3 regions of the Tepidibacter aestuarii genome follow, and region 1 is predicted to be linked to each of the others. Evidence: riboswitches for the same ligand, from Rfam matches in the RefSeq annotation. Region 1 holds a riboswitch; each other region holds the start of a gene.
The links. Region 1 has a riboswitch for S-adenosylmethionine ahead of metK (methionine adenosyltransferase). Riboswitches for the same ligand answer to the same signal wherever they lie in the genome.
Positions count from the first base shown of each region.

Region 2: linked by a shared signal. The riboswitch ahead of M2214_RS12170 (O-acetylhomoserine aminocarboxypropyltransferase/cysteine synthase family protein) and the one ahead of metK (methionine adenosyltransferase) in region 1 are both predicted to bind S-adenosylmethionine.
Region 3: linked by a shared signal. The riboswitch ahead of M2214_RS14995 (Na+/H+ antiporter NhaC family protein) and the one ahead of metK (methionine adenosyltransferase) in region 1 are both predicted to bind S-adenosylmethionine.

Region 1 is NZ_OW235315.1:121,828-126,759, reverse strand. Features, by position in the region: gene recD2 (SF1B family DNA helicase RecD2) at 1-1,014, opposite strand, end outside; gene metK (methionine adenosyltransferase) at 1,194-2,378, opposite strand; SAM riboswitch class I at 2,492-2,597, opposite strand; gene M2214_RS00645 (COG2426 family protein) at 2,667-3,110, opposite strand; gene M2214_RS00640 (tRNA 2-thiocytidine biosynthesis TtcA family protein) at 3,315-4,049, shown strand; gene M2214_RS00635 (phosphodiester glycosidase family protein) at 4,055-4,932, shown strand, end outside.
Region 2 is NZ_OW235315.1:2,443,403-2,448,334, reverse strand. Features, by position in the region: gene M2214_RS12175 (homoserine dehydrogenase) at 1-798, opposite strand, end outside; gene M2214_RS12170 (O-acetylhomoserine aminocarboxypropyltransferase/cysteine synthase family protein) at 814-2,094, opposite strand; SAM riboswitch class I at 2,212-2,317, opposite strand; gene acpP (acyl carrier protein) at 2,538-2,765, opposite strand; gene M2214_RS12160 (hypothetical protein) at 2,929-3,363, shown strand; gene M2214_RS12155 (hypothetical protein) at 3,416-3,631, shown strand; gene M2214_RS12150 (hypothetical protein) at 3,772-3,933, shown strand; gene M2214_RS12145 (hypothetical protein) at 3,979-4,140, shown strand; gene M2214_RS12140 (hypothetical protein) at 4,221-4,382, shown strand; gene M2214_RS12135 (hypothetical protein) at 4,476-4,637, shown strand; gene M2214_RS12130 (LacI family DNA-binding transcriptional regulator) at 4,782-4,932, shown strand, end outside.
Region 3 is NZ_OW235315.1:3,085,221-3,090,152, reverse strand. Features, by position in the region: gene uvrA (excinuclease ABC subunit UvrA) at 1-1,862, shown strand, start outside; gene M2214_RS15005 (hypothetical protein) at 2,080-2,910, shown strand; gene M2214_RS15000 (FMN-binding protein) at 3,049-3,417, shown strand; SAM riboswitch class I at 3,482-3,591, shown strand; gene M2214_RS14995 (Na+/H+ antiporter NhaC family protein) at 3,741-4,932, shown strand, end outside.

The DNA.
Region 1 (4,932 bases):
TACTACCAAAACCCCTTTTTGCAGCGCTTGTATTACTGCTTCCTTTTGATTTTTTGCAAGAGTTATATCATCTTCTTTTTCTATTAAAGATATTTCTTCATTTATATCTAATTTCAAATCGTCGAATTCATATTGAGAAAGCTCTATTAATTTCTTACAGACTCCGTTTTCAGATATGTAATATGGAATCAAATATATGTTATCTTCTATAGGTCCCTTTTCTATTTGAATTTTTTGATCGAGTGCAAGTTTAAATATAACATCTTTTATATATTCAACTTCTATTTCGAGTAATTTAGAAGATTCTTTTAAAAGCTTACTTTTAGGTAAGTACGTATGTCCCTCGCTTAAACTTTGAGTTAGTGTATATATTATACCTTGTGCTATTCTATCTTTTGAATAAGGATCTATACCCATTTTTGTTGCTATATTATCAGCAAGCTTAAATCCTATACCTCTTATATCTTCCGCTAGTTTATATGGGTTTGTCTCCACTATCTGAATAGATTTGTTTTTATATTTTTTATATATTTTAAGACAGTAATTAGGAGTTATTCCGTACTTTGATAAACTTATTATCAAGTTTCTAAGTTCTCTATTATCTTGAAAGCTCTTTCCTATTGTCTCTGCCTTCTTCTTTCCTATTCCATCCACACTGGTTAGTTTTTCAGGATTCATTTGTATTACATCCAGTGTGTTTAGTCCAAATATCTCTACTATTTTTCTAGCCATCTTAGGACCTATCCCCTTTATCATTCCAGATGATAAATATATATATATTCCTTCCTCAGATTCAGGTGTGCAAGGAATAAATGAACTCACTTCAAATTGAGGTCCATACATCTTATGATTTATCCATTTGCCATCAACTTCAATAGTTTCACCTACTGTTATAGTTGGCATACATCCTACTATAGTAACTTCATCATTTGAGTGTTCAAGGGCGGCTACTGTATATCCATTATCATCGTTTTTAAATACAATCTCAACTACCATTCCCTTTATTTTTTCCATAATATCTTCTCCTAAATAATTATAATACTACTATTATATCAAATAATTGATGCTGTAATATTTTACTTTCTTTTATTTATGATATTGTCCATAAATTTTGAATTCTATAATCTTGTATTTATATATACTTTTAAGCAAAATAAAAGAGGCTTATTCAAGCCTCTTTTATAAAAAATATATTATTGTAATGCTTCTTTTTTAAGTATTTCAGCCTTATCAGTTCTCTCCCAAGCAAAATCAAAATCAGTTCTTCCAAAGTGTCCATAAGCTGCTGTATGTCTGAATACAGGCTTTTTAAGATCTAGATCTCTTATTATAGCTCCTGGTCTTAAATCAAAGTGCTTCTTAACAAGCTCTACTAGTTTTTCTTCTGAAACTTTACCAGTTCCAAATGTCTCAACCATTATAGATACAGGCTCTGCAACACCTATTGCATAAGCTAACTCTAGTTCACATTTCTTAGCAAGTCCTGCTGCAACTATGTTCTTAGCAACATATCTTGCTGCATAAGCTGCTGATCTATCAACCTTAGTAGCATCTTTTCCTGAGAAAGCTCCACCACCGTGTCTTGAGTATCCACCGTAAGTATCTACTATTATCTTTCTTCCTGTAAGACCTGCATCTCCACAAGGTCCTCCTATAACGAATCTTCCTGTTGGATTAACTAATATTCTAGTATCAACTAATAATTCTTCTGGTATAACAGGATTTATAACATGCTCTATTAAATCTTTCTCTATTTGTTCTCTAGTTACTTCTGGACTGTGTTGAGTTGATATTAAAACAGTATCTACTCTTACAACCTTATCTCCATCATACTCAACTGTAACCTGAGTCTTACCATCTGGTCTTAAGTAATTTAAAGTACCATTTTTTCTAACTTCTGATAATTTTCTAGATAATTTGTGAGATAAAGATATAGGCATAGGCATTAACTCTTCTGTCTCATCACAAGCAAATCCAAACATTATACCTTGGTCTCCTGCTCCTACTGCTTCAACCTCATCATCCATCTTTCCTTCTTTACTCTCTAATGCTTCATCAACTCCCATGGCGATATCAGAAGACTGCTCATCTATAGCAAGAAGTACTGCACAAGTATCTCCATCAAAGCCATACTTAGCTCTATCATATCCTATTTCTTTAATTCTATTTCTAACAACCTTTTGAATATCTACGTAAGCACTAGTAGATATTTCACCTGATATTAAAACAAGTCCTGTAGTAACTGATGTCTCACAAGCAACTCTTGAGTTAGGATCTTGCTCAAGTAATGCATCTAATATTGAATCCGATATTTGGTCACATATTTTATCTGGATGCCCCTCCGTAACTGATTCTGAAGTAAATAATCTTTTAGCCATTTTAGTACCTCCCTATTTTTATTTATCTATATTGTATTTTCAATATAATTTTTTATTTTATACATAAAAAAATCTCTTCCGCAAAAGAAGAGACTAATTCGAACTTAAATTAGACCTCATCTTCCAAAGCTTAGCTTTGTAGGAATTAGCACCATTCTCCATTACTGGATGGTTGCTGGGTTTCATCGGGCCTATTCCCTCCACCTCTCTTAATAAGGTATTAAGATTGTATTCAATTAACTGACTCAGTCTATAATACTATTTTAAAATTCATTTGTCAATCAGTATTTAAGTAAAATTTAATGTAATAAACGAAACTATCATTCCAGCTAATATATTACCAATAACAATTCCTAGTACAGCATCTTTAATCCTCATGTTGAAAACAGAGGCAACCATGGCTGCCGTCCATGTTCCCGTAGTAGGAAGAGGTATTCCAACAAATAGTATTATGCCCAATAATTTTCTTTTCATTATCTTATCACTGTTCTTATTTACCTTATTATCTAAGAAATCTCCAAACCATTTAAAATATTTATTCTTTTTTAACCACTTAAGTAAATCCTTAAAAAACATTATCAAAAACGGAGCTGGAATTATAGCTCCTATAACACACGATATGTAGACATATATAGGATTTAAATTTTGAATTATACCTACAGGTATAGCCCCTCTAAGTTCAATTATAGGAACCATAGATATAAGAATCAAATGTATATATTCTGAAATCATTGATATTGTCACTCCTCATTTTCAAAATTCAATACCTCTATTATATATTAAAATTTAATCTTATTGTAATTGAATTTATATTATTTTTAATATAAACTCATTGTATAGATTCAAATATTGTATACATACTAAAGTTTTCCACTTACATTATATTCTTTGTAAGGTAAATATTTGAATTGCAACTACATAACAAGGAGTGGCAAAATGAAAAAAATACTTGGAAAAATAAGGCGTGCCTGTGATGATTACACTATGATACAGGATAACGATAAAATAGCAGTAGGATTCTCTGGAGGAAAAGATAGTATATCTCTTATATACGCACTTAAATTATTTCAAAGATTCTCTCCTAATAAATTCGAGCTAGAAGCTATAACAGTAGACCCTGGGTTTGAAAATATGAATTTGGATGCTGCTAAAAAATTTTTAAAGGAAATAGATGTTCCCTATACTATAATCAAAACCGAAATATCTAAAATAGTATTCGATGAAAGAAAAGAGTCTAACCCCTGTTCATTATGCTCTAAAATGAGAAGAGGAGCTTTAAATGACGAAGCAAAAAAAAGAGGAATAAATAAAATAGCACTAGGACACCACCTTGACGATGGAATATCAACTTTATTTTTAAGCATGTTCTACGAAGGAAGAATTAATACATTCAAGCCAGTTACATACCTTGATAGAACAGATATAACTACTATTAGACCCTTAATATATATATCAGAGAAAAGCATAATAGAATCAGTTGAACGAAATAGTCTACCAGTTCTCAAAAGCCCTTGCCCTGTTGACGGCAAGACAAAAAGAGAATTTGCAAATGAAATTGTACGAGACCTAGGAGGTAAGGTTCCCGATTTTAAAAAGAAAATGCTTAAAGCTATGCAAAATAAAGAACAAACTCAATTATGGTTTAAACCTGAGTCATTAGAAAAGGAGTGATTTTTATGAATAAAAAACTTATAAGCTTTATGTTAGCAGGTTTCTTTATACTTTCATCTTCAACTAGTATATTTGCAAACTCAGTTATAAGAGAAAGTCAAAAAGAAATAATGCTTGCAAAGGGCGTAACATATAAAAATGTTTACTCTTTCACAGAAAGCGGTATACAAAATATAAATCTAGTTTATGTAGACTTAGATAATCCTGACATAAAATTAGATTTATTATTCAACAAAGACGGGTTTAGTAAGACTCAAAAAGTCAGTGATATGGTAAAAAATGATTCTCTAAATAAAGATAATGGCGATATACTAGCCGCTATAAACGGAGACTTCTTTAGTATGTCAAGTCCTGCATTTTCATTAGGGCCTATGGTTAAGGATGGTAAAGTCTTATCAAATCCTCATTATCAAATAAATAAGTACTCATCGTTCTTAGTTGATAAAGATAAAAATGTTTTCTTTAGTTACTTAAAACCAGATGTAAGTATAACTGATATAACAAAAAATACACAACTTCCGATAGCAGCTGTAAATAAACCTAGTACATATTACGGAAACATAGTTATGTATACAAGTGAATATTTCAAAAACTCACCAGGAGCTAATGATACTTACTACGACCTTTGTGAAGTAGTTGTTGTAGATGATGTCGTTACAGATATAAGATATGGACAACCTTCAATTGAAATACCAGACAATGGATATGTATTGTTAGCTGCTGGAAATAACGGCATAACACTTAGAGATTCTTTCAGTCTGGGTGATGAGCTAAAACTAAATTCTACATTCAGCCTTGATTATGAAAATAATATAGATCTTGCTTTAGGAGGCGGAAGCTTAATATTAAAAGACGGAGAGATATACCCCCCAACACAAAAAGT
Region 2 (4,932 bases), 1.3 Mb from region 1:
ATTTATTTTTGCAAACTCAGAATTGTTAGTCACTATAACAGGTCTAACACTTGCATAAACTTTACCTTCTTCAAAGGTACTTATACCTAAAAGTTTAATAACGCCTCCTAATTTATTTGCTTTTTTTATATCGGTTTCGGTTATATCATGAATTCCTTCAACTTTAAAACTTTCCCAGCAAACTTTTTTCTTATAAGCTATTGTAGAAAGGATTGAAAGCTTTCTTGCACTGTCGTATCCTTTGATATCGGAGGATGGGTCAGATTCTGCAAATCCAAGTTTTTGAGCTGTTTTTAAAGCATTATTGTAAGAGGTTTTTTCTTTATCCATTTTTGTTAAAATGAAATTTGTAGTTCCATTTAATATACCTTTTATACTTTTGATTTCATTACTTACTAAGTAATTTTTAATATTTTTAATTATCGGAATTCCTCCACCAACACTTGCTTCAAAATAAAGTTTTACATTGTTTTCATAAGCAATCTCTAAAAGTTCTTCTCCATACTTTGAAATCAAATCTTTATTTGCAGTAATAACGTGTTTTTTATTATTCAAAGATTTTTTTATATATTCATAAGCAGGGTGTATTCCACCTATCAGTTCTACAACTATATCTATATCTTCAGCAAAAACATCTTCAATTTTATCTGTTATAATACTGTGATTTTTATCATTTTTATGTTTATCTATATCTCTAACCAAAATTTTTGATAGTTTTATATTATTATTATTCTTATTAATAAGCTCACAAACCCCAGAGCCTACAACTCCATTTCCTAAAATCGCTACTGAAACCATTTATATCACCTCGAATTATATATTGTTTAAAGCACTATTAAAATCTTTTATTATATCATCAATACTTTCAATTCCAACTGAGACTCTAATTAAATCAGTTGTAACTCCTGCGTTTAATTGATCTTTCTCACTTAGTTGACGATGAGTTGTACTAGCAGGGTGAAGTACACTAGTTCTGGTGTCTGCCACATGAACTACTAGGGAAGTAAGTTGTAAATTTTTAATAAAAGATTTAGCATTATCAATTCCACCTTGAATACCGAAGGTTAGAATACCGCTTGCGCCTTTTTTTAGATATTTTTGTGCATTATCATAAGTTTTGCTATTTTTAAGATAGGGGTAGTTAACCCATTTTACATTTCTATGTTTTTCTAAAAAATTAGCTAACTTTAATGCATTTTCACTATGTCTTTGCATTCTAAGGTGAAGTGTTTCAACTCCAAAATTGAATAGAAAAGAGTTAAAAGGACTTAGACAATTTCCTAAATCTCTAAGAAGTTGAACTCTAAGCTTGGTTATATAAGCTAGATCTTTAAACTTTTCTACATAACTAATTCCGTTATACGTTGGGTCTGGGGATACTAATTCATCAAATTTGCCACTAGTCCAATCGAAATTTCCTCCATCTACAATTACTCCTCCAATACTTGAAGCATGACCATCTATATATTTAGTAGCTGAATGAATTACTATATTAGCGCCAAGTTCAAGAGGTTTTAGAAGATATGGAGTAATTAGAGTATTGTCTACAATAAAGGGAACTTTTATTGTTTTGGCTATTTGTGAAAACTTATCAAAATCTAAAATATTAAGTCCAGGATTTCCAATGCTTTCACCAAAAACTAATTTAGTGTTTTCTTTTGCATATTCTAGTATTTTTTCTTTAGGCAAATTTGGATCTACAAACGTAACATCTATTCCAAATTTTTTAAGCGTTGAAGAAATAAGAGTAAAGGTTCCTCCGTATAAAGTAGATGAAGCTAAAATATGATCTCCATTTGTACATATATTTAAAATGGCTAAAGCTGTAGCACTTTGACCAGACGATACAGCGACTGCACCAACACCACCTTCTAAAAGAGCTATTTTTTTCTCAAATGAAGCAACTGTTGGATTACTTATTCTAGAATACATATGACCTTCTTCTTTTAAATCAAATAAAGCTGCAACATGATCGGAATCTTCATATTTGTATGTTGTACTTTGTATTATAGGCAATATTCTAGGTTCTCCTGGTTTTGGGTTGTATCCTCCATGTATGCATAGTGTTTCAAAATTTAATTTTCTTTCTTTCATATCTAATCCTCCTTTTAAAATTTGAATTTTAAAATGAGAAGAATAAAAAAACAACCATTTCTATAGTCTTTGAGAAATGGTTGTTAGATTACAATAGTTATGTATAACTATTTTATTCCCTCATCTCTCAGTAATATTACTGCAGGAATTAGCACATTTCTAGTAGATACTAGCTGTTGCTGGGCTTCATAGGGCCTGATCCCTCCGCCACTCTTGATAAGAGTTACTTAAAAATATTTAATTTTTTTAATTTAAAATCAATTTTAATGGAAATTTTCTCCGATGTCAATATAAAAAATAAATTTTTTAAAAATATTTATTATTAAATCACTTTGAAAAAAGACTGTTAACAATATTTTGTCGGCAGTCTGAAATAGTGCTCATTTTAATAAACTTTATTTTCAAATTCAAAAAAAATAAGAGGAAAATTCCTCTTATCCTTTTTATTTATTAGCTTCGATATATGTACATATATCTCCTATATTTTTGAAATTTTCAGCTTGCTCATCTGGAATTTCAATATCAAATTCATCTTCAAGAGCCATCATTATTTCAACAGCATCAAGTGAATCAGCTTCTAAGTCATTAACTAAAGAAGTTGTTGGTGTTATAGAAGCTATATCATCTACACCTAATTGATCTGCTATTATCTCTTTTACTTTTTCAAACATATTTGTTACCTCCTAAAACGTAATAAAGTAATATTTTTAATAGTAGTTTATTACATGTTTGAAAATTTTTCAATATAAATTTTTTATTTTAAGTTAAATAACTGTAATAACTTGTACAAATATGAATATAAATATAATGAAAGCAATACTAAGGAGGAAATTTATGAGAAAATTTACAGCTATATTTATATTGTACGTACTGTTTTTTTGTATGAACTTGAGTATCTATCAGAACAAATTAATAAATGACGTCAAAAATATAAATCCGTATATAAGAGAAACTAATTTTATAGTTGAAGATTTTAATGACAATCATATTAATCAAGACAATATAAATGATTACATAAGACGGATAGATAATTTAAAAAGTGGTTTATCGAGCATTGAAAATAATAAATCCGTTGAAACATATATTGACTATAAAATGGTTTCATTAGAAAAATTAAAAACAGCTATAAACAATAGATTCAATAATAAAGAAAAACTAAAACAAAATATAGATGACTACAACACATACAATAGAATGTCACAAGATGAAATACAAAAAAAATTAAAAAAAACGCTTATAAGAGTAACAAAATTAGATGAAACCTCATAACATAAATGAGAAGGAAATAACCTTTTAATATTAATTTATGGGAGGTAATAGAATGAGTGAAAATAGTGGATTATTTAGAGGTGGATTTGGAAACATATTTGGCGGCTGTGACGACGATAATGGGTTTATATGGATACTGTTATTATTAGTACTATTTTGCTGTTGTGATTTTGATTGTTTCGGCGGATGTGGAGATGACAACAACTTCTTATTTATAATACTAATACTTATCGTATTATTCTGTTGCTGTGATGGTGGATTCTGCTAAAAAGCTAGTTTTTAACTAGCTTTTTTTCTTTTTTGATAAATAAGAACAAAATTTTTATACATATATATTAACCAAATTAACTCAATTTACATAGTATGTATGAGAAGGTATAACCTTCAAATAAGCAAGGAGGTTAGATTATGGGCTGTTTTAAAGATTTTGATGGTTGGTGGATTATAGCTTTATTTTTCTTATTCGTATTATTCCAAGACTGTATAGATGATCTTGACATATGTGATTGGATCCCATTCTTAATATTAGTATTAATACTTTGTTCTTGCAACGAATTTGATTGTGATTAACAAATTATAGGTCAAATTAATTTTAGATTATAAGGAGGTTAGGTTATGGGTTGCTTTAAAGATTTTGATGGTTGGTGGATTATAGCTTTATTTTTCTTATTTATATTATTCCAAGACTGTATGGATGATCTTGACATCTGTGATTGGATCCCATTCTTAATATTGATATTAATATTATGTGCAGGTGACGAATTTAAGTGCTGTTAACAAATTATAAGTCAAATTCATAGTATATATCAAGAAGGTAAAACCTTCAAGTTAATTTTAGATTATAAGGAGGTCGTATTATGGGTTGTTTAAGAGACTTTGATGGTTGGTGGATTATAGCTTTATTCTTCTTATTTGTATTATTCCAAGATACAATTAGTGACGTAGATATATGTGACTGGATTCCATTCTTAATACTAGTGATGATACTTTGTGCTTGTGACGAATTTGATTGCTGCTAATATTAAAACCAACAAATTAATAACAAATCAATAACTAAAATCATAGTATATATCAAGAAGGAAATTCCTTCAAAATTATAAGGAGGTCAGATTATGGGTTGTTTTAATGACTTTGATGGATGGTGGATTATAGCTTTATTTTTCTTATTCTTAATATTCCAAGATTGTTTAGATGATCTTGATATATGTGATTGGATCCCATTCTTAATATTAATATTAATACTTTGTTCTTGTAACGAGTTTGATTGTCATTAATATTAAAAATAAAAACAAAGAGTTAGATGAAAATCTAGCTCTTTGTTTTTTATATAGATAAGTGATATAATTAACATTTAATAAATATAGAGAATATAAACTTTAAATAAGGAAAAAATTTAAAGTATGAGAGGAAGTGATACAATGATTACTATAAAAGATGTAGCTAAAAAAGCAGGTGTTTCTATATCAACAGTGTCAAGAGTAATCAACAATTCAAAACCTGTAAGCAATGAGATAAGACAAAGAGTATTAAAAATAATAGAAGAGACTGGATATACTCCAAATCCATTAG
Region 3 (4,932 bases), 660 kb from region 1:
AAATGGTAGAAAGTCTTGCATCAAAGTTTGGAGTATCATTAGAAACACCATTTAAAGATTTACCAGATGATTTTATAGAAGAGTTATTATATGGAAATAATAATACGTTAATACAATTTGAATATGAATCAAAATTTGGAGGATACAGAACTTATCAAGCAAATTTTGAAGGAGTTATAAACAACTTAGAAAGAAGATATAAAGAGACTACATCTGAATATATGAGAGAAAAGATAGAAGGATTTATGATAGAAAGTCCATGTAGAACATGTAAAGGAGGAAGATTAAAAAAGGAAAGTTTATCTGTTCTTGTAAACAATAAAAATATAACGGATATAACTGATATGTCTATAAATGAATTACTAGATTTTATAAACAATATAGATTTGACTCAAAAGCAGAAGATAATAGCATCTGAAATATTAAAAGAGATAAAAAATAGAACATCTTTTTTACAAAATGTTGGTCTTAACTATCTAAATCTATCAAGACAAGCAGGTACTTTATCAGGAGGAGAAGCTCAAAGAATAAGGCTTGCAACTCAAATAGGTTCTGCATTAGTTGGTGTACTTTATGTACTAGATGAGCCGAGTATTGGTCTTCATCAAAGAGACAATGACAGACTTATAAAGACTTTAAGACATTTAACTGATATAGGAAATACACTTATAGTAGTTGAACACGATGAGGATACTATGTTTGCAGCAGACTATGTAGTTGATATAGGTCCTGGGGCTGGCGTACATGGAGGAGAAATAGTTGCACAAGGAACTGTTGAAGAAATAAAAGAATGTGAAGGATCTATAACAGGACAGTATTTGAGTGGAAAACAAGAAATATCTATTCCTGAGGAATTTAGAAAACCAGATGATAGATATATAGAAATTAAAAAAGCTAGTGAAAACAATCTTAAAAATATAGATGTTAAAATACCTGTTGGATTATTTACTTGTATAACAGGAGTATCAGGATCTGGTAAGAGCTCATTAATAAACGAAATCCTATATAAAGGAGTTGCAGCCAAAACTCAAAATCTAAGAATAAAGCCTGGAAAGCACAAAGAAATATTAGGTATAGAGCATGTAGACAAGGTAATAGATATAGATCAATCACCTATAGGAAGAACTCCAAGATCAAACCCTGCAACATATACTGGGGTATTCGATATGATAAGAGATGTATTCGCAATGACTAATGAAGCAAAGGCTAGAGGATACAAAAAAGGGAGATTTAGCTTTAATGTAAAAGGCGGAAGATGTGAAGCTTGTAAAGGTGATGGAATTATAAAAATAGAAATGCATTTCTTACCGGATGTATACGTTCAATGTGAGGTGTGTAAAGGAGAACGATATAATAGAGAAACTCTAGATGTGAAGTATAAAGATAAGACAATATCAGAAGTATTAGATATGAATGTTGAAGAAGCTTTAGAATTCTTTGAGAACATACCTAAGATAAAAAGAAAGCTTCAAACTCTTATGGATGTAGGACTTTCTTATATAAAACTAGGACAACCATCTACTCAACTATCAGGTGGAGAAGCACAAAGAATAAAGCTAGCAACAGAGCTTAGCAAGAGATCTACTGGAAAGACATTGTATATACTAGACGAACCAACTACTGGTCTTCATATAGCAGATGTAGATAAGCTTATTAAGGTTCTTCAGAAATTAGTAGATGCAGGAAACTCTGTTGTAGTAATAGAGCATAATTTAGATGTTATAAAGACATCTGATTATATAATAGATTTAGGTCCTGAAGGTGGAGATGGTGGAGGAATGATAGTTGCTACTGGTACACCTGAGGATGTTGCAAATAATGAAAAGTCTCATACTGGAATGTTTTTAAAGAAATATTTTTAAAAAATTAAATATAGTGATTAATTGAAAAATGACGTACATTAGAATAACGCTATTTAGTAAAATATTAACATAAAAAAAATAGCTAATATTTCAATGGACGTCATTTTTAATTATGCTGTAGCGTAAGTTATATATATAGAAACATTTAAATCAAAGCTAAGAATACAAACAGTATAACAATAAGACTATATCAAAATTTAATTAAGGGGAGGTAGAAATGAGAAAAAACATATTTATATTTATGACAGTTCTTGTATTGAGTATTTTATTTTCAGGCAGCAAAGCAAGTGCAATGACTGAAAATAGTAAAATGAATACTATAAAAAACAATAGCATATATGATATAAAATCAGCAAATTTAGATGAAAAAAATCAAGGAGAAAATATTAATGTTGATGCTATTCCTAAAATAATTGCTTCTATTCCTGAAGAAAAAATTTATTTGTACGCTTTACAGGAACAAGATCCCATGTATCAAGGTTTAGTACTAAGTATAAATGGGGTCAACAAATTTTTTGACTGGGAAACCATATCTATGGCTTCGGATTTACCTGAGTTATATTATTTAGATTTAAATAATGATGATAAAAAGGAACTAGTTGTTATATTAAGTGAAGGAAGGGGAACAGGTAGCTGGATTAGAAAAGTTCATATTATAAATTGTGAAGAACTCACAGAGTATAAAGTTAAAAATGCTTTAGAGATAATTAAAGACAACGTTGAGACTAAAATATTATCTAAAAAAGAAGTAGCAATAAAAATAAATGATATTATTTATAGTATAAAAATAGGGACTATTCCTAATGAGTTTTTAGGAACTAACCCTAGTGAAGTTTTAAAAATTTACTATACAGATTATATAGATTATTACTTGATAGATAATAAATTAATAGTGGATGTAGGAGTTGAGACTGAGTCTTTAAAGTACCTAGGATATATTATTATTGATTATTCTTTTAAAGATGGTGAATTTAAGGCTAATAAAATAATATTTGAGGGGAATGATACTGTAACTGTAACAATTCACAAATTAAATAAAACAAAATAGCTATTTTGTTTTATTTTTTTGTCTTTATAGATATAATAAATTTTTATTAGTTTGTATTATTTATAATGTTGACAATATAGAATGAAAATGATAATATTAATTAAGTGAAAATGACTATTAATAACAAGGAGAAATGTTATGAGAAGACTTAAATCAATATGCTTGCTTGCAGTTATTACTTCGTTATTTGCAACAGGCTGTGCATCAAAGGAAGTTAGTGTTATAAATGAAGGAAATACATACAAAAATGGAACTTATATAGGTGAAGGAGAAGGTAATAGTAGTAACATAAAGATCGAACTAACTATAGATAACAATAAAATAGCAGATATAAAAATGCTTTCGCAAAATGAGACTGCTGGATATGCAGATAAAGCATTTGACGGTATAAAGAGTCAAATATTAGAAAATGGTAAAAGTGAGGTTGATAATGTAACTGGTGCTAGTAAGAGCAGTGAAGGTATAAAGGGTGCTATTCAAGATGCACTTCAAAAATCTCAAAAATAATTTCTTGACAAATTTACAATATGATTGTATCATTAGAGAATAAGAAAATTAAATAAATTTTTACTTCTTATCAAGAGAGACGGAGGGAATGGCCCTATGAAGTCTCGGCAACCTTCAAACACGGTTTGAAAAGGTGCCAAGTCCAACAAAGCTTGTAGCTTTGAGAGATGAGAAGATGATGATAGTTTAAGTTTGGCTATTAGAGTCTTCTCGATTTAGGGAAGACTCTTTTTTATATTTAAGTTAAATACATAGTATAAAAAAAGTAATAACTAAATCGCTTTAGAACTATACTACATTAATTTAGTGAAGGAGTGTATACTATGAACAAAAAAACAGGAAATCCTTGGGCATTATTACCTTTGGCAGTATTTTTAATTATTTTTATAGGATCTGGAGTTATAACTAATGATTTTTATAAGATGCCTGTTATTGTAGCTTTTTTAATATCAGCAGCTGTTGCTTTATTTATGAATTCAAAAGAGAGTATATCTACTAAGATAGATGTATTTTGTAAAGGTGCAGGAGAAAGTAATATTATACTTATGGCAATTATATTTATATTAGCTGGAGCATTTGGAAATGTAGCAAAAGAAATGGGAGGAGTAGATGCTACTGTAAATTTAAGCTTATCTATTCTACCTGAAAATCTATTGATAGTTGGATTATTCATTATTGCATGTTTTATATCTTTTTCAATGGGAACATCTGTAGGAACTATAGTAGCACTTGCACCAATTGCTATAGGAGTTGCTGAAAAGATATCAATCCCAACTGGATTAGCGCTTGGGGCAGTAGTTGGTGGTGGAATGTTTGGAGACAATTTATCTATGATTTCGGATACTACTATTGCAGCTATTAGAACTCAAGGTTGTGAAATGAGAGATAAGTTTAAAGTTAACTTTATTATAACTTTACCAGCAGCTATTATAACTGCAATAATTCTAGGAGTTATAACATCTGGAAATCAACTTAGCTTAGATACTGAATATACTTATGAAATAGTAAAGGTATTACCGTATTTATCTGTACTAGTGGCAGCTTTATTTGGAGTAAATGTATTTATAATATTAGGTGGAGGTATTTTATTTGCAGGAGCTGTAGGTCTTTATTATAAATCATTTGGATTATTTGGATTTATACAGGCTATAGCCACTGGAATTTCTGGAATGGAAGATTTAGCTATGATAGCTATAATAGTTGGTGGAGTAGTTGAACTTATAAAATTCAATGGAGGAATACAGTTTATATTAGAGTTTATAAGAAGTAGAATAAAGACAAAAAAGGGTGCAGAATTTGGGATAGCAGCTATTGTAAGTATTGTAGATATATGTACTGCTAATAACACTATAGCAATAGTTATGGCAGGTCCTATAGCAAAAGATATAGCTGTAGAATATGATATAGACCCAAGAAGAAGTGCTAGTATATTAGATATATTTGCAGCATCTTGCCAAGGGATAATTCCATATGGAGCACAGATATTGATAGCAGCAGGTCTTGCATCTATATCGC